4 regions of the Arthrobacter sp. AOP36-F1-5 genome follow, and region 4 is predicted to be linked to each of the others. Evidence: riboswitches for the same ligand, from Rfam matches in the RefSeq annotation. Region 4 holds a riboswitch; each other region holds the start of a gene.
The links. A riboswitch is a leader RNA that binds a small molecule or an ion and turns the genes downstream of it on or off. The one in region 4 is predicted to bind S-adenosylmethionine.
Positions count from the first base shown of each region.

Region 1: linked by a shared signal. The riboswitch ahead of AC3ZI9_RS15670 (flavin reductase family protein) and the one ahead of AC3ZI9_RS11375 (bifunctional o-acetylhomoserine/o-acetylserine sulfhydrylase) in region 4 are both predicted to bind S-adenosylmethionine.
Region 2: linked by a shared signal. The riboswitch ahead of AC3ZI9_RS03425 (hypothetical protein) and the one ahead of AC3ZI9_RS11375 (bifunctional o-acetylhomoserine/o-acetylserine sulfhydrylase) in region 4 are both predicted to bind S-adenosylmethionine.
Region 3: linked by a shared signal. The riboswitch ahead of AC3ZI9_RS00885 (acyl-CoA dehydrogenase family protein) and the one ahead of AC3ZI9_RS11375 (bifunctional o-acetylhomoserine/o-acetylserine sulfhydrylase) in region 4 are both predicted to bind S-adenosylmethionine.

Region 1 is NZ_CM176892.1:3,395,455-3,401,112, forward strand. It holds gene AC3ZI9_RS15650 (pirin family protein) at 1-550, shown strand, start outside; gene dnaB (replicative DNA helicase) at 577-1,908, opposite strand; gene AC3ZI9_RS15660 (DUF1801 domain-containing protein) at 2,474-2,896, shown strand; gene AC3ZI9_RS15665 (hypothetical protein) at 2,977-3,423, shown strand; gene AC3ZI9_RS15670 (flavin reductase family protein) at 3,443-3,949, opposite strand; SAM riboswitch class IV at 4,002-4,116, opposite strand; gene rplI (50S ribosomal protein L9) at 4,332-4,787, opposite strand; gene rpsR (30S ribosomal protein S18) at 4,802-5,041, opposite strand; gene AC3ZI9_RS15685 (single-stranded DNA-binding protein) at 5,110-5,658, opposite strand, start outside.
Region 2 is NZ_CM176892.1:751,929-757,586, reverse strand. It holds gene AC3ZI9_RS03440 (amino acid transporter) at 1-871, shown strand, start outside; gene AC3ZI9_RS03435 (helix-turn-helix domain-containing protein) at 878-1,453, opposite strand; gene AC3ZI9_RS03430 (sodium:solute symporter family protein) at 1,620-3,152, shown strand; SAM riboswitch class IV at 3,310-3,420, shown strand; gene AC3ZI9_RS03425 (hypothetical protein) at 3,471-3,716, shown strand; gene AC3ZI9_RS03420 (VIT1/CCC1 transporter family protein) at 3,952-5,100, shown strand; gene AC3ZI9_RS03415 (SRPBCC family protein) at 5,127-5,658, opposite strand, start outside.
Region 3 is NZ_CM176892.1:175,538-181,195, forward strand. It holds gene acs (acetate--CoA ligase) at 1-890, opposite strand, end outside; gene AC3ZI9_RS00875 (sodium:solute symporter family protein) at 982-2,676, opposite strand; gene AC3ZI9_RS00880 (OsmC family protein) at 2,613-3,218, opposite strand; SAM riboswitch class I at 3,599-3,697, shown strand; gene AC3ZI9_RS00885 (acyl-CoA dehydrogenase family protein) at 3,706-4,971, shown strand; gene AC3ZI9_RS00890 (LLM class flavin-dependent oxidoreductase) at 4,968-5,658, shown strand, end outside.
Region 4 is NZ_CM176892.1:2,469,664-2,475,321, forward strand. It holds gene AC3ZI9_RS11365 (IS481 family transposase) at 1-829, opposite strand, end outside; gene metX (homoserine O-acetyltransferase MetX) at 956-2,131, opposite strand; gene AC3ZI9_RS11375 (bifunctional o-acetylhomoserine/o-acetylserine sulfhydrylase) at 2,149-3,510, opposite strand; SAM riboswitch class IV at 3,578-3,694, opposite strand; gene AC3ZI9_RS11380 (VOC family protein) at 3,903-4,547, shown strand; gene AC3ZI9_RS11385 (GDSL-type esterase/lipase family protein) at 4,623-5,658, opposite strand, start outside.

The DNA.
Region 1 (5,658 bases), 930 kb from region 4:
CGACACCGCACCCGCGTTCGAGCACTACCGCCCCGACCCCATTTCGGGTCAGGGCTGGGTCGCCAGGGTTTTTCTCGGATCATTGCTCGGTGACAGCGCCCCCAGCGCCGTGCACCGCCCATTGGTGGGCGCCGAGCTCCGGCTCGAGGAAGGCGCCACGCTCGTCGTAGATACGGAACCGGGTTTCGAATACGGGCTCCTGCTCGACGCCGGGAGCCTCCTGGTAGATGAAACCGAGGTCCCGATGGGCCATCTGGCCTACCTCCCGCAGGGTTCGACATCGATGTCGTTGCGGGGGCTCGACGGCGGGGCCCGCCTGCTCCTCATCGGCGGGGAACCGTTGGGTGAACAAATCGTGATGTGGTGGAACTTCGTGGGGCGTTCACACCAAGAACTCGTCGACTTCCGGACCGCGTGGCAGCAGCAAATCGACCCTGAAGCCTCTCAGTGGTCGTCAGATGGCCACGATTTCGGACCCTTCCCAGCCGGGCAGCCAGCGGCTCTGCCGGCACCGGAAATGCCCAACGCCCGGCTGAAACCGCGGAGCTAGGGGGAGCGGCAACCCGCCCTTGCGGGTTAGAACCCCCCGCCGCCTTCGGTGGCCATGTTGTTGAAGCGCTGGTAATGGCCCTGGAAGGCTACGACGATGTTCTTGGTCGGACCGTTGCGGTTCTTGGCCACGATGATGTCCGCTTCGCCGGCGCGTGCGGATTCCTTGTCGTAGATATCCTCGCGGTGCAACAGGATCACCAGGTCGGCGTCCTGCTCGATCGAGCCCGACTCACGCAGATCCGAGACCATCGGCTTCTTATCGGTGCGCTGCTCGGAACCACGGTTGAGCTGCGAGAGGGCGACGACGGGAACATCGAGTTCCTTGGCCAACAGCTTCAGTGCCCGAGAGAACTCCGAGACTTCCTGCTGGCGCGATTCCACGCGTTTGCCCGAACTCATCAGCTGGAGGTAGTCCAGCACCACGAGCTTCAGGTCGTGCCGCTGCTTCAGGCGCCGGCACTTGGCCCGGATCTCCATCAGTGACATGTTCGGGGAGTCGTCGATGAACAACGGCGCCTCGTTCAACCGCCCCATGGTGGTGGCGATCTTGCCCCACTGCTCGTCCTTGATGGTGCCCTTGCGCAGATCCTGCAATCCGATGCTGGCTTCGGCCGACAGCAGACGCATGGCGATCTCGTTGCGCCCCATCTCCAGGGAGAAGACCACGGTGGTCATGTTGTTCTTGATGGATGCCGAACGGGCGATGTCCAGGGCGAAGACCGACTTGCCCACCGCGGGTCGGGCGGCCACCACGACCATCTGTCCTCCGTGGAGGCCCTGGGTCAGTTCGTCGAGTTCATAGAGGCCGGTCGGCACCCCGATCATTCCCTCGCCACGCTGGCCCGCCGATTCGATCTCGTCTACGGTGCCTTCGATGATGTCGCGGAGCGGGACGTAGTCCTCCGAGGTGCGTCGTTCGGCCACCGCGTAGATCTGGGCCTGCGCATCGTTGACGATCGCGTCGACCTCGCCGTCCTGGCTGTAGCCCATCTGCACGATCTTGGTGCCCGCTTCAACCAGCCGGCGTAATACCGCCCGTTCACGGACGATCTCCGCGTAGAACCCGGCGTTGGCCGCGGTCGGCACCGACTGGATCAGTGTGTGCAGGTAGGCGGGTCCTCCGACACGGGAGATCTCCCCGCGTTTGGTCAAGTGGTCGGACACCGTCACCGCGTCGGCGGGTTCGCCCCGGCCATAGAGGTCCACGACGGCCTCGTAGATCGCCTCATGCGCGGGCCGATAGAAATCGACGCCCCGCAGGACCTCGACACAGTCCGCGATGGCATCCTTCGAGAGCATCATGCCACCGAGCACGCTTTGCTCCGCCACGAGGTCCTGGGGCGGGGTCCGCCCCATGTCCGATGAATTCGACGACCCTGATTCGGTGTGCGTGAGCGTCACGTCCGGTTCCTTCCCTCTCAGCGCGGCGCCGGTGATGCGGCGCAGCCACGTCCCTCTAGTATCCCAGTGAATGCGACCCACCGACACAATGGTGCCGCGGGTGACGAACGGGGAATCCAGCCCGGTTGGAGCCGGGGACCCTGTCACCCTATGCCCCCGACGGGCAGAACCAAAGAGAGTTATCCACAGCCCATGTGGAGAACCTGTGGGTGACGCGGCGTGTTGTGTGCACAGTCTGGGGACGGGCTTGTGGATTACTTTTATTTTCCTTCAATAACCCTGCTCTGACTAGGCATTTTACTTGTGGATAACAACTGATGGAAGAAAACTTTTCGTCAACATTCACCCCCTACTTGCAGGTTGCCAAGCAGCACACATGTGTGCAGGCGCCACTTATCCACAAGTTGGCCATGGTTCTCCACAGACACGCCGCCAGCTGTGGGTAGCTTTGACTTTCGCGTCCTCGGGCCGGGCCGGGACATCCATTGCCGTCGCCGAATCGCACTGGCACGCTGGCACGATGTCAGCAGCGAAGACCCGACCGACAGAGGTGGATCCACGTGATTTCCTCGCTGCCATCGAGCACCCCGCGCGGCGGGACGACGCCCACGCACTTCTGTCGATGATGCAGGAAGCCAGCGGTCGGCCCGCGATGATGTGGGGAACCAGCATCGTCGGGTTCGGCTCCTACCATTACCGCTACCCCAGCGGGCGTGAAGGAGATACCCCGGCGATCGGGTGCTCTCCCCGCGCCTCCTCGCTGGCCCTCTACGGGCTGACGGACCCCCCGGCCGCGGCCGGGCTCCCGGCTGGACTCGGCAAGCACCGACTGGGCGCTTCGTGCCTCTACGTCAACAAGTTGGCCGACGTCGGGCTCGGGATCCTGCGTGAACTCATGGATACTGGACACCACCACGTGATGACCGAACTTCACCAGCCCTGAACGGGTCCGGAGCCAAGGCACGTGAAATAATGGAGGAAAGACCGTCGCCCGCGCGGCGGCCCCGAACCCCAGGAGGGGACATGTCTGAAATCAGCGGTTCCGAACTGCTGACGGCGATCGTCGCGATCGTCGTCCTTTTCGCGGTGTTCGGTGCCTTGACCTGGATCTTCAAGACACGACCCTCGGGCCACCCCAGCGATGCCGAGCAATACATCGCCCGCCTCAATGCCACGGCGGCCCACCAACAGCAGATCGACACGGAGAAGGCGGAAAAGCTCCGGGCGGCGACGACGGCTCGGGCGGCCCAGGCCGCCCGCAACTCCCCCGGACGCACCGGCCAGAGCACCGGGTTCGACCTCGAACATCCCCCGGGGATGGCGCCCGGTCCGGGAAACCCCAATTTCGACCGCGTCATGCAGCTGATCAATCAAGGAAACTACGTCGGCGCGGTACGTAAGATCAGGCAGGACACCGGCCTGGGGCTGCTCCAGGCCAAACGATACGTGGACACCCTGCGGGGCATGTAGCCACCCCCCCCCAGCGGTCCTAGACCAGGGCCTCCGCCTGCAACGTGCGGAAGGCCGAACCGTGGAAGACCAACGGGTCATGGGCCCCGTCGTGTCCGGCATGGCCGTGGACCCGCAGGAGGACCACATGGTGGTCCCCGGCGGGGAATTCGCGTTCCACGCTGCAGTCCAACCACAGGGAGGCCTCGTTCAGGAACAGGGCCCCTTCATCGGTGGAGTCCAGCCGCAACCCGGCAAACCGGTCACCCGATTTGGAGGCGATCTGCCGGCAGACCCGCTCATGGGCCTCGCCGAGAACCGACACGCCGATCCGGCCCGCGGCCCGCACGATGGGCCAGGTCCGGGAGCTGTTCTGCACCGCGAACATCACCAACGGAGGGTCCATGGAGACCCCGACGGTGAAGGAGGAGGCGACCAGGCCCTGGGCCTCGCCATCGATGATCGCGCACAGGGCGGCGATTCCCGAAGGGTGGCGCGCGAAGGCCTGGCGGAGTGCGTCGGGTTGAAGATCATGGGACAGTGTCATCTGCTCTGCTTCCGGCGTATGGCACACCGGTGGATCCCGGGATCCACACGGGGTGCGGTACTTGCCGCCCGGGGAGCCGGACGGCCGAATCATCACCTGGAGCACCCCACTACCGTGAGAGGGTTGCCGGCCACCCAGCCAGGGCTTGGAAGGTGGCGCTCTTGATTCATGGTCCACGCTAGGGCCGGTGGGTCCCCGGGGTCAAAGATCTCCGCAATATTTCGCAAGATCGCCTCCCGGGGGCCACAGCCGGAGGCACATGGGCCGCCGACGATGTCGGGCCTTAACGACCGAGGGGCCCTGCGCTTACGCGCAGGGCCCCTCGGGTCCACCGTGGTCGGCTCCACCTCCCGTGGGGAGGGTAGCCGGTTCGCGGTGGTGGCTACTTCTTCGCGGCGACGACCTGCAGGTCGATGGTCGCGGAGACGTCCTCGTGCAGACGGACGGTTGCCTGGTAGTTGCCGGTCGACTTGATGTGCTCGGGGATTTCCACCGTGCGCTTGTCGATCGAGCCGAGGCCGGCGGCCTCGACTGCGTTGGCGATATCGGCGGTCTTGACGGTGCCGAAGAGGCGACCACCCTGGCCGGCCTTGACCGTGATCTTGACCGCCTGGGCGGACAAGTTCTGGGCCAATGCCTGGGCATCCTCGAGGGATGCGATGGCGCGAGCAGTGCGGGCGGCCTTGATGGACTCGACCTGCTTCTCACCACCCTTGCTCCAGAGCAGCGCGAAACCGCGGGGCAGCAGGTAGTTACGTGCGTAACCATCCTTCACCTCGACGACCTCGCCAGCGGTACCAAGACCGGTTACTTCGTGGGTCAGAATCAGCTTTGCCATGGTGTTATCCCTTCCTAGCCGCGGCCAGCGCCGGAGTAAGGCAGCAGGGCAACTTCACGCGCGTTCTTGATGGCCTGGGCGATCTTGCGCTGCTCCTGGACGGAGACGCCTGTCACGCGACGGGCACGGATCTTTCCGCGGTCGGAAATGAACTTGCGCAGCAATGCTACGTCCTTGTAGTCGATGACGGTGATGTCAGCGGCCTTCAAGGGATTGGACTTTGGTTTGGGCTTACGGAGTTCAGCCTTAGCCATCGTGGAGCTCCTTTATCTGGTGGAGCCCGCAGAATTTTTCCGCGGGATGGTGAATAAGAGGTGTTGCTTTAGAAGGGTGGTTCGTCGGACCCGCCGGCATTGCCCCATCCACCGTTATTGGAGGAGGAGGCCCAGGGGTCCTGAGCCGGAGCGTTCCAGGTGCCGCCCTGGTTTCCGCCGGGGTTTCCCCCACCGAATCCAGCGTTGCCGCTCTGGTTTCCGCCACCGAAGTTTCCTCCGGCATTACCGCCGCCGAAGCCGCCACCACCCGAGTTGTTGCGCTGGGTGCGGGTGACCTTGGCGGAAGCGTAGCGAAGCGAGGGGCCGATCTCGTCGGCATCCAGCTCCATGACGGTGCGCTTCTCGCCTTCCTTGGTTTCGAAGGAACGCGACTTCAACCGACCCTGGGCGACGACGCGCATGCCCTTGGTCAGCGTCTCGGCGACATTTTCGGCAGCATCGCGCCACACCGATGCGCGAAGGAACAGCGTTTCGCCGTCCTTCCACTCACTGGTCTGGCGGTCGAAGGTCCGCGGGGTCGAGGCAATGGTGAAGTTCGCCACTGCAGAACCGGACGGGGTGAAACGCAATTCCGGGTCAGCGGTGAGATTTCCGAT
Region 2 (5,658 bases), 1.7 Mb from region 4:
CATCCCCCGCTATCTACCCCGCTTCGGCATGGCCCCCGAATGGGCCCGGGCCAACCGCCCGCTGGTGCTGGTGCTGGCCTTGATCGCCGCCGCCGTCACCCTCGCCTTCGACGCCAGCGTCGACGCCCAGGGCGCCGCCTACGCCACGGGGGTCCTGGTGCTGATGACGTCCGCGGCGGTCGCCGTGGCGATCTCCGCCCACCGTCGGGGCCAACCCCTGCGCAGCGCCCTGTTCTCGCTCGTCGTCCTCGTGTTCACCTATACGACGGTCGCCAACGTCATCGAACGTCCCGACGGGCTGCGGATCGCGGCACTGTTCATCATCGCGATCCTCTTCGTCTCCTTCATTTCCCGCTTCCGCCGTTCCACGGAACTACGGGCCACGACCGTTTCCTTCGACGTCGCGGCCCACACGCTGTTGAGTGCCGCCGCCGAGGCCTCCTCGGTCAACCTGATCGCCCACGAGCCGGTCAGGTTCAGCGCCGAACGCTATCGCCATAAGCTCCAGCATGCCCGCACGGCCAGCCACCTGCCGGTCACGGCGAAGCCGGTGTTCATCGAAATCGGCATCGGTGATTATTCGGATTTCGCCCAGGACGTGCTGGTCCGCGGCACGCTGCGGCACGGGTATGCGGTCCTGGAGGCCACCGCCCCCTCGGTCCGCACGGCACTGGCGGCGATCTGCCTGGGCATCCGCGACGAATACGGCATCATGCCGCATCTGTACTTCCGCTGGACCGAGGGCTCACCGGTGCGCAACCTGCTGGGTTTCCTGCTGTTGGGGCAAGGGGAGATCGCCCCGTTGACCCGTGAGGTGCTCCGTGAGGCCGAACCGGATCTGCAGCGACGCCCGTGGGTCCATGTCGGCTGAACCCGGCTACCTCGACGCGGCAGGGACCAGCGTCCAGAGGACCACCGCTTCCTCCTCCGTGGGGTTGATCCACGAATGCGGTTCGCGGCCCGGGAAGGTGACCGAATCGCCGCCCTCGAGCTCGAAGCGTTCATTGGCGAAGATGATGATGAAGCGCCCGGAGACCACATGCAGGACCTCGACCTCGCAATCCACCGAATACAGTTCGTCCTCGCCCTGCCCATGGGGTTCGATGACGGCGCGGATGACCTGCAGCCGCTTCTCCGACCGACTGGTCACCAGGCGTTCGATGATGCCGTGCCCGCCCAACGAGATCCGCGGGGCATCATCGAAACGGACCACATGGGTCTCGGGCTGGGCAAACAGCTCCCCCACCGACACCGAGAGGACCTGGCACAACGTGACCAGCGAGGCCACCGAGGGCGAGGTCAGGTCGCGTTCGACCCGGGAGAGGAAGCCCTTGGTCAGCCCGGTCGATTCAGCCACCTGTTCAATCGTCATACGCTGGGCATGACGCGCCGCCCGGATCTTCGAACCGATGGCAATCGGGGCGTTGCTGGGCTCGACGGGCAAGGCCTTCATGGGCGGTGTACTCCGGGTCTTCACAATGGATGTAGGTGCTGCATTACGTCACACAGCATAGGCCAATTGACCTGTTAGCCAGATCACTTTAGCTTAGTAGGCAACAGATGTTTACCTGTAAACATCATTTTTTGATCATCCTCCCTTTTCCGACCAGAGGTTCCCCATGGACATCATCAATATCGCGATCGTCATCGCGTACCTGATCGCGATGCTCGCGTTCGGCTGGTGGGGCAAGTCCCGCACCAAGAACAGCAGCGACTACCTGGTCGCGGGGCGCCGACTCGGCCCCTTCTTCTACACCGGAACCATGGCCGCCGTCGTACTCGGGGGCGCCTCCACCGTCGGCGGCGTCGGCCTGGGCTACGAATTCGGCCTCTCCGGCGCCTGGCTGGTCATCGCCATCGGCATCGGGGTGCTGCTGCTGAGCATGTTCTTCGCCCCGCGGCTGCAACGACTGAAGATCTTCACCGTCTCCCAGATGCTCACCCTGCGCTACGGCTCCAAACACGCCACCAACGCCTCGGCGGTGGTCATGCTGGCCTACACGCTGATGCTCTGTGCCACCTCCACCGGGGCCTACGCCACGATCTTCGTCGTGCTCTTCGACTGGGACCGCTGGCTCGCCATCGCCGTCGGCGGGGCGATCGTGCTCGTGTACTCCACCATCGGCGGCATGTGGTCCATCACCCTGGCCGACCAGGTCCAGTTCGTCATCAAGACCGTCGGTGTCTTCGCCCTGATGCTGCCCTTCGCCCTCTCGGCGGCCGGCGGCTTCGAGGGAATCTCCGCCGGCATCCCCGAACGGGCCCGCGATGAATTCTTCAGTTGGGGCGGCCTGGGCGCCGAGACGATCATCACCTACTTCGTGGTCTACACCCTGGGCCTGTTGATCGGCCAGGACATCTGGCAGCGGGTGTTCACCGCCCGCACCCCCAAGGTGGCCCGCTGGGGCGGAGCCACCGCCGGCATCTACTGCGTGATCTACGGCATCGCCGGGGCGATCATCGGCATGTCCGCCCGGGTCGCCCTGCCCGGCATCGACATCGAGGCCCTGGGCAAGGACGTCGTCTACGCGGAGGTCGCCATGACCCTGCTTCCGGTGGCCGTCGGCGGGATCGTCCTGGCCGCCGCCGTGGCGGCCATGATGTCCACCGCCTCCGGCGCACTCATCGCCGCGGCCACCGTGGCCCGCAACGACGTCACCCCCTTCGTCGCCAGCTGGTTCGGCAAGGAGATCGAGGTCAACACCGGGCGCAACCCCGAGCACGACGTCGCCGCCAACCGGTACTGGGTCCTGGGCCTCGGGGCCGTGGCGATCATCCTGGCGATCCTCGTCAACGACGTCGTCGCCGCCCTGACCATCGCCTACGACATCCTGGTCGGCGGGCTGCTGGTCGCGATCCTGGGCGGGCTGCTCTGGAAGCGCGGGAACGGCATCGGCGCCGCCCTGTCCATGGCGGCAGGGACCCTGGTCACCCTGACGACCATGATCACCCTGGAGGCACTGTCCACCGAGAAGTTCTCCGGGGTCTACGCCAATGAGCCCATCTACTACGGTCTGGGCGCCTCGTTGGTGGTCTATGTCCTGTTCAGCCTGCTCTCCCCGCCGACCCGCCCGGAAGTGGCCCGGCACTGGTCGGATCGGGTCGCCGGACGGGTCGACATGGAGGGCGTTTCCGCCGATCAGCAAGCCTGAACCCGCCCCGGCGTCGTCCTCGTTCCCCCCGGGTGACAGTGCTCCCGGGGGAGCAGATGTCGAACACGAATCTAGCCGCACCAACGCTGGGATGCAGCGGGAATGACGTGGAACACAGCTTGGGTTGCCCCGGCAATCACGTTAGGCTGGCAAAAAGCTTCATGAGACGCGGGCAACAGCTCCGACTACCCGCGCACCAACCCCAGGTTCGTGGGTGGTTCGGATGAAGAAGCGGCCCGCACGACAACGTGTTGGGTAAGAACGCACGAGAGGAAATCCGTGGCGCAAAGCGTCTCCGTCCTTCCAATTTTCGATTCGATGCTAGGCACCGTCTGCCTCAACGTGGACGGTCACTGGGAGCGCTTCATCGCGCCCCACCCCAAGGATCTCGACCATGCGCTGGCCAACACGGCCGGCCGACCGGTCTGGGAATCCGACTCCTGCGCACTGACCGTGCGTATTCCCCGGGCACACCGCCCCGACGGGGAAGCACAGGTGTTCTTCCTTGAACGCCTGCCCGTCCGCGACCGCGCCGAGGCTCCCTCGGGTATGCTGGTCGGCTGAAGGGGAGTAGTTCCACACCCCACCCGCGCTGGATCGTTGATCCGGCACGGGTGGACGAGGACCTGTCGACATACCGACCGCCCTCCCGGCGGTCCGGCATTCCACCCGGCACCACGCCGGGCGAACGAGACCTTCGGCCCGCCACTGGCGGTCCGAGGCTCGTGGCCACCCACCGACCTTTGACCGGCAGTCCCGCACCACCGCGGGGACATACGAACCGATTGAAGGACGCCCAATGACACCGGATGCCCCCTCCCCCGACGCCGATCCGCCAGCCGCGGAGGCCTCGCGTAGGGAGCCCACGCCCGCCGAGATCCGGCGCTGGCGCAAATACCTGGCCGACGAACGCGTCGAAGGTTCCATCTACCTCACCCTGGCCAAACGCCGTGAGGGCGAGGAACGCCAGATCCTGTTGGGTCTGGCCCGGGCGGAAGCCCGCCACCAGGAGCATTGGTCCAATCTTCTGGGCGAGCATGCCCGGAAGACCGCACGCCCCTCGCTCAGCCGCGTCATGCTGCGGTTCATGGCCCGCAACTTCGGCTCGGTCTTCGTCCTGGCCTTGGCCCAACGGGCCGAGGGCGCCTCCCCCTACGACAGCGACGCCGACGCCACCGCTCAGATGGCCGCCGATGAGCTGGTGCATGAGGAAGTCGTACGCGGGCTGGCGATCCGCGGCCGCAACCGGCTCTCCGGCAACTTCCGGGCCGCCGTCTTCGGGGCCAACGACGGGCTGGTCTCCAACCTGGCCCTAGTGATGGGCATCGGCGCCGCCGGGGTGTCCAGCGCGCTGGTCCTCTTTGCCGGGGTCGCCGGCCTGCTCGCCGGCGCCCTGTCCATGGCCGCCGGGGAATACGTCTCCGTCCGCTCGCAGCGCGAACTGCTCACCGCCTCCCAACCGACCCAGATCACGCTCATCGCCGCCCCGGACCTGGACCTGCAGGCCAACGAACTGGTCCTGGTCTACCGGGCCCGCGGCATGAGCCGGGAGGCCGCCGAGCACCGGGCCGCCGAACGGCTGGGGACCTTCAGCTGCGACTGCGACCCCTCATTGTCCCTGCAACCCGAGGTGCCCGAAACCGAAACCGGCGGCGACGAACACGAGGCCCTGGGCTCCGCCTTCGGCGCCGCCGCCTCCAGCTTCTGCTTCTTCTCCTCGGGGGCCTTGGTCCCGATCCTGCCCTACCTCTTCGGTATGGGCGGGCTGCCAGCCCTGCTGGTGGCCCTGCTCCTGGTCGGGGTCGCGTTGATGCTGACCGGGGGCATCGTCGGACTGCTCTCCGGCGCCTCCCCGGCCAAACGCGGGTTCCGGCAGCTGGCCATCGGCCTCGGTGCCGCCGGGGTCACCTACGTTCTCGGCCTGCTCTTCGGCGGGAACATCGGCTAGGACCCGCAGAACCCGGCCCCTTCCGTTCAGCTGGCGCGGCGCATCCGGCGGGCTGCGGCCACGGGGCGGCGGTCCCCCGCCGGGGGCGGGGTCGGCTCCTGCGTGTCCGGCTCGCCGGCCGGTTCGGTGCCCTGCCCGGGGGCCGGAGCATCCCGCCGTCCGGCCTTGGCTGCGGCGATCATCTCGCGTGCGGGCCGGCGTGGGGTCGTCGTCAACGGCCGGGGGGTCGCCCCGATCGGCGGCAACGGCTCCACGGGCACCTGCGGGGCGTTCTTCCGGGTCTTCGCCGCCTCGGCCTCCTCGGCCCGCGCGGCCTTCGTCCGGCGTTCGTGTTCCTGCCGGGCCGCCCTCTCCTCCTTGACCCGTTCGGCGGCGGCGGTCCGTTCCGCCTGGGCCCGCTCGAGCTCCGCCGCCTTCTGCGCCTTGGCCTGCTCCTCGCGGGCGGCCTCTGCCGCCTTCTCGGCCTCGACCCGCTCCTGTTCCGCGACCTTCTCGGCCTGGGCGCGTTCGGCCAGGGCGGCCTGCTCGGTCTTTTCCGTTTCCTTCAGTTCACGGGCG
Region 3 (5,658 bases), 1.2 Mb from region 4:
ACGTCCAGGTCCCGCTGGCCGGGGTCCGGATGGCTGAAGAGGAACTCGTGGCTCCAGGAGGCTTGGGTGAGGTAGCCGCCGGTGGTGTGCACCAGACCCTTGGGCTTCCCGGTGGTCCCCGAGGTGTACATGATGAACAGCGGGGTTTCGGCGTCGAAGGCCTCGGCGGCGTGGGTGCGCGGCTGCTTCTCGACCACCTCGTGCCACCACAGGTCCCGGCCTTCGGTCCACGCGATCCCGCTGCCGGTGCGACGGATGACCAATACGTGTTCGATGGCGTTGTCCCCGGCCACCGCGGCGTCGGCGTGGGCCTTGACCGGCACCGCGGTTCCGCGGCGGAACTGGCCGTCGGTGGTGACCAGGAGCTTCGCCCCGGTGTCCTCGACCCGGAATCGCAGGGCCTCGGCCGAGAAGCCGCCGAAGACCAGCGAATGCACCGCACCAATCCGGGCGCAGGCCAGGGTGATGACAATGGTCTCCACCAGCACCGGCAGGTAGATGACCACGCGGTCCCCGACGCCGATGCCCAGGGAGGTCAAGGCGTGGGCCGCCTGGCTGACCATGCCGGTCAGCTCGGCGTAGGTGACACTGCGCCGGTCCCCGGGTTCGCCCTCGAAATGCAGGGCGACCTTCTCCCCCTGGCCGGAGGCGACATGCCGGTCGGCACAGTTCACCGCCGCATTGAGTTTCCCGCCCTCGAACCAGCGTAGTTCGGGGCCCCGGCGGGCCACCGGGTCCACGGCGGTAGTGCTGTGGATCGTATGCCAGGGTTCGGTCCAGTCCAGGCGTGCCGCGGCCTCGGCCCAGAAGTCCAGGCGTGCGGCTTCGGCGTTCAGGACATCGAGCTGGGCGTCGGCAGTGGGGGAGTCCATTGTCGGTACGTTGGTCATGGGTGCTCCAATCGGGTGGGCAGTATGACGCGGGGCCATGTAAGGCTTCCCCGCGGTGGGTAGCGGCCCCCGGGAGATGACCGGTGGGGTCCTAGGCGGAAACCGGGATTGTTTCTTCCGTGGTGGGCAGGTGCTGCCGGCGGGTGGTTCCTACGGTGAGATTGAAGATCGCCAGTGAGTAGAGGGTCACGGCGGTGAAGAGTCCCAGCCCCAGAAGCCCGAAATGTCCCAGCCATTCTCCGAACGTCAGCAGTGCTGCAGCGACCAACGTTCCACCCGCGGTGTAGCGGATGCCGGCCGTTCGTCGTTTTCGATCCGGGGTGGATTCCCAGGGCACGGTCACCAGCGTGACCACGACCATGACTGCAAGGTTGATGCCCATTCCAACCCACACGGGATGGATTCCTGCGAAGAACGTTGTGGCGGACCAGCCCGAGAGCTGGTTCCAGGCAATGCCGGCAAGGAACCCGGAAAGCATGGCTGCATGTACTGCCCGACGGCTGGCCAACGGCCAAAGGAAGACCGCGAGAACCGGCGCCAACGTGGCCCCGTTGCGCAAGGTCCAGGCAAGGACGTTCCACCAGGCAGCCTGCTCGGTGCGAAGGATCCCGTAAAGGATCATCAAGGCCGTCAGGGCAACCAAGGAGTACCGGGTGTAGCGAACCAGATCTTGTTCGGTGGCCTTGGGGCGTAATGCGCTGCCGACATCACGGCCCAGGGACGTGGCTCCGGAAAACTGGCATGGCCCCGCCCAGCCCATGGCGCAGGCCCAGACGCCAAGGAAGAAGAGGCCGACCAGCGGCGCCGGCAGGGTCTCGCTGATGTAATAGGGGACAGCCACGAGGCCAAGTTCCTGGTCGGGAACCGCAATGGCTGCGGAGGTCCCCACCAGGGCACCGAGGACGATGAAGGGGATCCCGAAGAGGGCTGCCGCATACAGGCCCTTCTGGCCGTCACGCGGAGAGCGGCAGGACATGGTCATTTGGAAGGCAGCCTGCGCCAGCGGCACATTGACGATGAATGTCCCAAACCAGGCGACGATGAGGGACAGCCCGGCATTTCCGGGGTCGACCATCGCCGGACGGGTGGCTGCCAATTCCTGCCAACCGCCGGGGCCGGGATTCGACAACACTACGAAGCCCGCGATGACGAGCATGACGACGAAGACCAGGCAGTTCAACGTCTGATTGAATGCCACGGACCTCATGCCGCCCGACCAGAGAAAAACCAACAGAAGCAGCGCGGTCGCAGTGACCGTCCATTGCAGCGGCAAATCGGTGAACGCCGTCAAAGCCGAGGCGAAGGCGATCGTTGTGGCCACCGACCACATGGGGAAAGTGACCGCCGTAATGACGCCCGCGATGGCTTTAGCCGCCCGACCGAACCGATCACCGATGATGCCGGTGACCGTCACGACGAGCTTCTCCCGCAGCGGTTTCACCAGCAACAAGGCGATCAGCAGAATTTGCACCGTTTCGGCCACTCCGTACCAGGCAGCGGAAATCCCGGTCCGATAGCTGAGTTCCATGATGGAAATATATGAAGAGCCCGAGAAGAGCCCCGTGATGCAGAAGGCGACGGTCCAAGGGCTGAAGGAACGGCCGCCATCGAAGAAGCCCTGTCCGCCGGGACGCCCTGCGCGCACGCGGGACCAGCGGCCGCCAAAGAGCAAAAGAACCGTATAGCCCACGGCTAAGCCGATGGTCCATGCGCCCGCCGATGTCACTGCTCCACCTTTCGGGACCGCGAGTCGAGACCGCGAGAGAGGGCATCCGCGTTGTTGCATTCCCTTTCAGGAGCGTCGACATCGATCAACTCCGCGAAATGCCAGCGAAGATCCACGACAACGCCGGCGGCGCGGATCAGGGTCAGCGCCGGACAACGTGATTCCACGGACGTCGTCAGCTGGTCCAACCGGCTGGCATCTTGTTCTCCGGTCTGGACGTGGACGGCGATCCGGCAGGAATGAAAAAAGGGCTGGACATCGGCGGTACCGGCGAATCCGCGCGTGTCCTGGGTAGCCAGGCAATAGGTCTCGATGGCTTCGAGACCGATCTGCAGTTCCTCGGCGATCTGTTCGACCACCACGCCCAGGCATGCGTTGACTGCGCCGACCATGTATTCCATGGGAGTGGGGGCGGTATCGGTCCCGCCAACGGGTTCGGGCTCGTCCACTTCGAAGCCGAAGGCCCGGATCCGGATCTTCGTCCGCATGGATCCCTGCCACGTCCCTTGGGAACGAATGCGTTTGTCGTGGGCTTTCGGGGAGACGGAGCCCCCGAGGCGGGTCTGCTGTGCGTCGGTCGTACGGGTCGGGGCAATGCTCATGAACTCAGCTCCATCGTTCCTGGCGGAAGCACCTTCGCCGGTGACGGGTTCCGCGGGGTGGCGGGGCCTTGTTCGGCGTGGTTGCTGCGGCGTCACGGAGCCAGATCTCTCGGCCGCTCGGGATGGGTACCTTTCCACTAAAGGCCACCGGCACCAGAAGAAGCAACTTCACACGACGCGTTGCGAAATATTTCATTGATGTTTCCTGCGAGGTGCCCGGATTGAACTTCCGTGTCCAGAACCCGTGCAAATAACGGAAATATTCGATGTTGCTTGGATTGCCTGGGGCTCGGAACCTGGGCTGAAACACCCCGGAAAAGTGGTTTCCGTTGACTCCAACGGTGGCGCTGAGGGCCCATGATGTGGCCCAATGGAGACAACAACCATCCAGAGCGGCCGAGAGATCTGGCTCCGTGACGCCGCAGCAACCCCTTCCCGATCCGTCGGGAGGAAGGTGCTCACGCCGGAACCGATGGAGTGATGTTCTGTGGCTGCCCTGCCGATCGACGAAGTGACCCCGCGACACCTGATCAAACTGACCCCCGGCGTGCCCGCCGACGGACACTACGACGAACTCGCGGCGGTCTTCAGACCCGTGTTCGCCAGCATCGCCGATGGCGCCGCCGACCGAGATGCCCGGCGGATCCTGCCCTTCGAACAGGTCGGCTGGCTCAACCAGGCCCGCTTCGGTGCCCTGCGGGTCCCCCGGGAGGTCGGCGGCTTCGGCGCCTCGCTGGTTGATTCCTTCCGCTTGCTCATCGAGCTGGGGGAGGCCGACTCGCAGATCGCCCAATTGCTGCGGGCCCATATCGGCTTCGTCGAATCGGTGCTGCTGCTCCACGACGAGGCGGTCAAGGCGCGCTGGTTCGCCCGCTTCGTCGCCGGGCAGATCGTCGGCAACGCCTACACCGAGCGCGGCGGCAACGACCTGGGCCACCTGAACACCGCCGTCGAACAGTCCGAGGCCGGCTGGCTGCTCACGGGGCAGAAGTACTACTGCACCGGGACGCTCTTCGCCGACTGGGTGGCGGTCACCGCCATGGCGCCGGCGGTTGAAGGGCGCCACGTCGCGGTGGTGTCCACCCAGCATTCGGGGGTGGTCATCCACGACGATTGGGACGGGTTCGGCCAACAACTCACCGGCACCGGGACCACCGGATTCACCCGGGTTCCCGTGGATACGCTCCTGGACCCCGAGGTGCTGGACGTCCACCCGGAATCGGCCATCTTCCAGTTGGTGCTGCTCGCCGTCCAGGCCGGTATCGCCCGGGCGGTCCTCGCCGACGCCCGCGCCCACACCCAACTGCGTGAACGAGCCTTCACCACCGGAACCGGCGTCCCCTCCCGGCATGAACCCCAGGTCCTGCAGGTCATCGGAGAGATCTCGGCGACCGCCTGTGCCGTGGACGCGATCCTGTTGGCCGCCATCGCCGAACTCGAATCGGTGATCGGCCAACCGGGGCTGAGCCCCGCGGAGCAGTACGCGGTCAGCGAGCTGGCCGCCAACCGGGCCCAGACGAGCATCCAACCACTCGTGCTCGAGGCGACCAGCAAGCTCTTCGACGGCCTCGGCGCCTCGGCGACCTCCACCGCCTGCAACCTGGACCGCCACTGGCGCAACGCGCGCACCATAGCCACCCACAACCCCGCCATGTACAAGTCCCGCATCGTCGGCGACTACGAGGTCAACGCCGCGACGCCGCGCAAACTCGGCGCCGTCGGCGACCTCAAGACCCCTGAAGGAGAAAAATGAGCACCACACCAGCACGCCGCCGGATCCGCCTGAACGCCTTCGACATGAACTGCGTGGTCCACCAATCGCCGGGGCTGTGGCGTCATCCGCAGGACCAGGCGTGGCGCTATAAGGAACTGGGCTACTGGACCGAGCTGGCCAAGACGCTGGAGAAGGGGCTGTTCGACGGGATCTTCATCGCGGACGTCTTGGGCACCTACGACGTCTACGGATCCACCAACTCCACCCCGCTCTCCGCCGGCGCCCAGGTCCCGGTCAACGACCCGTTCCTGCTGGTCTCCGCGATGGCTTCCGTCACCGAGAACCTGGGCTTCGGGGTCACCGCCGGAACCGCCTACGAACACCCCTACCCGTTCGCCCGCCGACTGGCGACCCTGGACCACCTGACCAACGGCCGCCTCGGCTGGAACGTGGTGACCGGATACCTGCCCTCGGCAGCCAGGAACATGGGCCAGGAAGACCAGATGGAACACGACGAACGCTACGACCACGCCGATGAGTACCTCGAAGTGGTCTATAAGCTGCTCGAGGGTTCCTGGGAGGACGACGCCGTTCTCCGCGACCGGGAATCGGGGGTCTACACCGACCCGTCGAAGGTCCACGAGATCGGCCACGAGGGCAAGTACTTCAAGGTCCCGGGCATTGCCATCACCGAACCCTCGGTGCAGCGCACCCCGGTCATCTACC
Region 4 (5,658 bases):
CCAGGGTTCGGTTGAACCGCTCGACCTTGCCGTTCTGCCATGGGCAGTGCGGTTTGATGAACTTGTGCTTCGCGCCCAGATCGCTGATGGCGGTAGCGAAGTCTTCTGAGCGGCGGTACGACCAGTGGTTGTCGGTGATCACCCGCTCGATCTGGGCGATGCCATGGACATCAAAGAACACCGCTGCACGTCGCAAGAACCCCGCACAGGTGGTGCCCTTTTCGTCACCGAGGATCTCGGAGTACGCCAACCGGGAGTGGTCGTCGACCATCGAGTGCACGTAGTCATAGCCGATCCGGGCCTTCTTCTTCGCCGCGGTTGACCCCATCTGGCGGCCATGGGCTTTCCACCCACCGCCGTCAGGGATCTTGCCGATCTTCTTCACATCGACATGGACCAGCTCACCGGGCCGGTCGCGTTCGTAGCGCACCGCTGTGGTCTTCGAGGCCCGGATCACCTCACCGGTCAACGGGTCACACTCGCGTAGATAGGGGACCGCGTGGCGGCGCAGCACCCGCGAGACTGTGCGAGCTGGGATGTTGAGGTCAGCGCCGATCCAGTCCTGGCCGTGTCGTTGCTCGTGGCGCAGCGCCACGATTCTTTCCTCAACCTCGACCGAGGTCTGGCGTGGACTGTGGTGCGGGCGCGAGGACCGATCGAGAAGGCCCGCAGAACCCTCACTACGGAACCGATTGATCCATCGGTGCGCGCACTGACGAGACACACCCTGGGCTCGCGCAGCATGCGCGACTGCCCACCCCTGGACACAGACCCGCTCTACGAGCAATTGCCGGCCACGCAAGTTCAGCCGGGCATTACGGTGGGACATGAAGACCTCCGGACGGTTGGCGACTTAGACATCACCCACCGCACCCGGAGGTCTTCGCTACGTCAAGAGCCCGGGACCGTCACCAACCTCCCGGCCGAGTACAACTAGGTTCCCGGGGCGGGGCCCTCAGGCGTAGAACCCCGAACGAAGGACCTGGTTCAACTGTTCGATGTCGGTCAGGAAGCCATCGTGGCCGATCGGTGAATGGATGTACTGGACCTGCGGTGTCTCCGGCAGGGCAGCGGCCAGGCGCTCGGACTGCTGCGGGCCGTAGAGCCGGTCGCTGTCGACGGCGGCGATGAGGAATTCCACCCCGCCGGTCCGGGCCAGGGCGGCCTCGACCCCGCCCCGTCCCCGTCCGACGTCATGCCCCACCAGTGCCTCGGTGAGCACGATGTAGGAGTTCGCGTCGAAGCGGGTCACCAGCTTGCCGGCCTGGTGGTCCAGATAGCTTTCGACCTGGTACCGGCCCCGGTCGAAGCCGGGGCTGCCGAAGGGGTCCTCCTCGGCCTGGCCCTCGTGCCCGAAACGGATCTCCAGTTCCGGCTCGGAACGGTAGGTGATGTGGGCCAGCCGGCGGGCGATCCCCAGCCCCGCGAGGGGGCCGGTGCCACTGCCCCGGGCCACGGTGCCGACGGCGTCGAGGGCGCCGGCCGAGGGCGCCGCTCCGTAGAAGTCGCCACCGGAGAAGTCCGGATCCAGCCGGATGGCCTGCGTCTGGATCTGCCCGAAGGCGATCTGTTCGGCGGAGGCGACCGCGGTGGCCGCAATGACGGCGCACCGGGCCACGCGTTCGGGGTATTCCACCGCCCATTCCAACGCTCGCGCTCCACCGAGGGAACCGCCCAGGACGGAGTGCCAGCGTGAAATGCCCAGGTAGTCGGCCAACCGGGCCTCGGTGCGCACCGAATCCCGCACCGTGGTGAACGGGAACCGGGAGCCCCAGGCCTGCCCGTCGGGGTCGAGGCTGGAGGGCCCGCTGGAGCCATAGCAGCCGCCGACCATGTTCGGGGCCACGACGAAGAACCTGTCGGTATCGATCGTCTTTCCCGGACCCACGAGTCCTTCCCACCAGCCTTCTTCCTGGCTGTGCCCCCGGGAGACATGGGTATCCCCCGTCAGGGCGTGCAGCAACAGCACCGCATTGGAGGCCCGGGCGTCCAGGGTCCCCCAGGTCTCGTAGCCGATCATCACCTCGGGCAGCCAGCCGCCGGTCTCGAAGCGGTAGCCGCCGATGGGCACGCATTTGAGGATGCCGTCACGGATCAACGGCGCCCCGGGGGCCTGACGTCGTTCCCTCACGTCGCCGACGCCCTGGCTCACCGGACGGCCTGGACTTCCGGGGCGGCCTCTGCGGCTTCGTCCCCGGCGGCGGCCGCGGCGGCGAAACCGACCTCGAGGTCGGCGATGATGTCGTCGATGTGCTCGATGCCCACCGACAGGCGCACCAGTCCGGCTCCCACCCCGGCCGCGGCGCGTTCGGCGTCGGAGAGCTGGGAGTGCGTGGTGGAGGCCGGGTGGATCACCAGCGAGCGCACATCGCCGATGTTGGCGACGTTGGAGTGCAGTTCGAGGCCGTCGACGAAGGCCCGGCCGGCCGGTTCGCCGCCGGAGATCTCGAAGGCCAGGACCGCGCCGACGCCCCGCGGGGCGTATTTGCGGCCGAGTTCGTACCAGGGGCTGGAGGGCAGGCCGGCGAAGGCGACGGAGTCGACCTGGGCGTGGGCCTCGAGCCATTCGGCGACCTTCTGCGCGTTGGCCACATGGCGTTCCATGCGCAGGCTCAGGGTTTCCAGGCCCTGGGCGATCAGGAAGGCGTTGAACGGGGAGACCGCCGAACCCAGATCGCGCAACAACTGGACGCGCGCCTTGAGGATGAACGCCAGGTTCGCCCCCAGGGCGCCGTCGACCCCCAGATCGCGGGCGAAGACCAGCCCGTTGTAGGACTCGTCGGGGGTATTGAATTCCGGGAAGCGTTCCGGGTCGGCCGCGAAGTCGAAGTTGCCCGAATCAACGATGGCCCCGGCGACGGAGGTTCCGTGCCCGCCCAGGTACTTCGTGGCCGAGTGCACCACGATGTCGGCACCGAATTCGATGGGGCGGACCAGGTACGGGGTGCCCAGGGTGTTGTCCACGATGAGCGGGACCCCGGCTTCGTGGGCCACCGTGCTGACGCCCTCGATATCCAGGACGTCCTGGCGCGGATTGGAGATGACCTCACCGAAGAATGCCTTGGTGTTCGGTTTCACCGCGGCCCGCCAGGAATCCAGGTGGTCGGGATCCTCCACGAAGGTGACCTCGATGCCGAGGCGCTTCAACGTGTGCTTGAACAGGTTCTGCGTTCCCCCGTAGAGGCTCGGGCTGGCCACGATATGGTCCCCGGCTCCCGCGAGGTTGAGGATCGAAAGCGTGGTCGCCGCCTGGCCCGAGGCCAGCAGCAGGGCCCCGACCCCGCCTTCGAGGTCGGCGATCCGGGTTTCGACGGCTTCCTGCGTCGGGTTGCCGATGCGGGTGTAGATCGGCTCGAGTTCCTTCAGCGCGAAGCGTGCTGCGGCACTCTCGGCGCTGGGGAAGACATACGACGTCGTCTGGTAGATCGGCGGCGCCCGGGCCCCGGTGGTGGGATCCGGTGCCTGTCCGGCGTGGACCTGGCGGGTTTCAAAAGACCATGATGCAGACATTTCTGTCCCCTTCTACGACTCAGGGGCCCCTGTTCCACGGCGGTCCCGGAAGGGAACGCCGGGAGGTGACCCGCGCTTGTCCGTTCTCCTTGTGGAGGCGAACCAGGTCTTCACCCGGGGCACCCCACCGCGAGTGGAGGGTTGCCGGCCAGCAAACCGGGGTTTCGCGCTGGCACTCATGACCTGCCTCCAGTGTTGTGGATCGGGGCGGCCGCCGCAACAACGCGGCGTCAATATGACCGCAGGGCGCAACATTCCTCCCCCTCCCCCGTCCGGTCCCCCTCCTGACGGCCGCGATGGAGGCCCGGGAAACGGGTCGAGGAAAATACGAACCATGGTGATTTAGGGCACCCTAAGTCGAGACGCACCTCACAAAGTGCGATCATGAAGCCATGATGAGGTTGGATCACGTTTCGTACGCATGTGGACCAGACGGGTTGGCCGCGACGGCCGCCCGTGTCGGCAAGACTCTGGGGATCGAGTCCGTCAAGGGAGGCATTCATCCCCGCTTCGGGACCAGGAACGTCATTTTCCCGTTGAAGAACACCCAGTACCTGGAGGTCGTGGAGGTCCTGGACCACCCGTCCTCGGACAAGGCGCCGTTCGGCCAGGCCGTCCGGGCCCGATCGGAGATGGGTGGCGGATGGATGGGTTGGTGCGTCGCCGTTGACGACCTGGCCCCGTTCGAGGAACGTCTGGGCCGGTCATCGGTCCCGGGCAACCGCAAGTTCCCCGACGGCCAAGAACTGACGTGGCAGCAGATCGGCATCAAGGGCCTGATCGCCGACCCGCAGGTGCCCTACATGCTGCGCTGGGATACCGGCACCGAGGACCTGCACCCCTCCCGGGCATTGGATCCGCAGGGGCATATCTCCGGGATCGCGATCGCCGGTTCGGTCGAACGGGTCCGCGAATGGCTGGGCACCCCCTCGGAGTCGCCGTTGGGCGATGTCGAAGTCCAGTGGGAGGCCCCCAATGGCACCCCGGGAATCATGACGGTGACCTTCGAGACCCCCTCGGGGACCATCACCCTCTGATCCGCTCACGGAGGTGGAACACCGAACGACGGCGGCCCGCGGGCCGCCGTCGTTTTCGCTCTGTGCCGTCCCGGATCAGTGCCGCGGCACCGCCGCGAAGGGTCCGTCGGCGGCGAAGACCCGATCGGCGAAGCGATCGCCGATCAGCTGATGCGTTGCGGAATCCGGATGCAGGTTGTCCGGCAGCGGCAGCTCGGCCTCGTCCGGGGCCCCATACAGCTCGAGTCCGTCCAGGAAGTACAGGTTCGCATCGTCCGCCCGGTCTTCGACCAGGGAGCGCATCTCGCGGCGGATGACCTCCAAGGTCAGCCGTCCCGCCGATTCATCCCCTGGGGTCCCCGTCGCGCTGAACTTGACCTGGCTGGTCCCCAGGCTCTCCGGGACGATCGTGCCGGGGCCCGACGTGCTTTCGTGAATCGGGCAGAAGATCGGGGAGATCAACACCAGCGGCGTGGTGGGATGCCCCTCGCGGATGGTGTCAAGGAATCCGTGGATGGCCGGGACCAGGGTCCGCACGCGCATGGCATCCAGGTTCACGATGTTGATGCCGAGTTTGACGCTGATGACGTCCGCTGGCGCATCGCGGATCACCCGCGCCATGAAGGGGTCCACGAAGCAGCTGCCCCCGAAGCCGAGGTTGTGCAGTTCGACCCCGCCCCGGCGGGCTGCCACGGCGGGCCAGATCCCGCTGGGGGATGCCGCGTTCGATCCCTGGCTGATGGAGCTGCCGTGGTGGACCCACAGCGGACGGGTCCGGGGCGCGGGGTGGAGCGGCTTGTCGGAGCAGAGGCTGATCAACTCCAGGGATTCATTGTGGGGGAGGTGGAATTCGAGCGTCTTCTCCGTTGGCGCGAGGCCCTCCACGACGGTTGTGTGGTGGGGCCCGGCCACGTGGTGCATCGAGCCGGCGGCCATGTCGATTTCCACGGCGTCCCCGCCGGTGAGTTCGTCGCCGAGCTGGAGGCTGCCGTCGACGAAGACGTCGATGCGGCCACGGGGCCTTTCGCTCCCCCGGAACGCGGTGTGCGTCGAATGGGAGACGAGCTTGATCCGGGTCGCAGTCGTCCTCACGACAATGCGGACGCCCGCGGGCTGGGATTCACGGTCCATG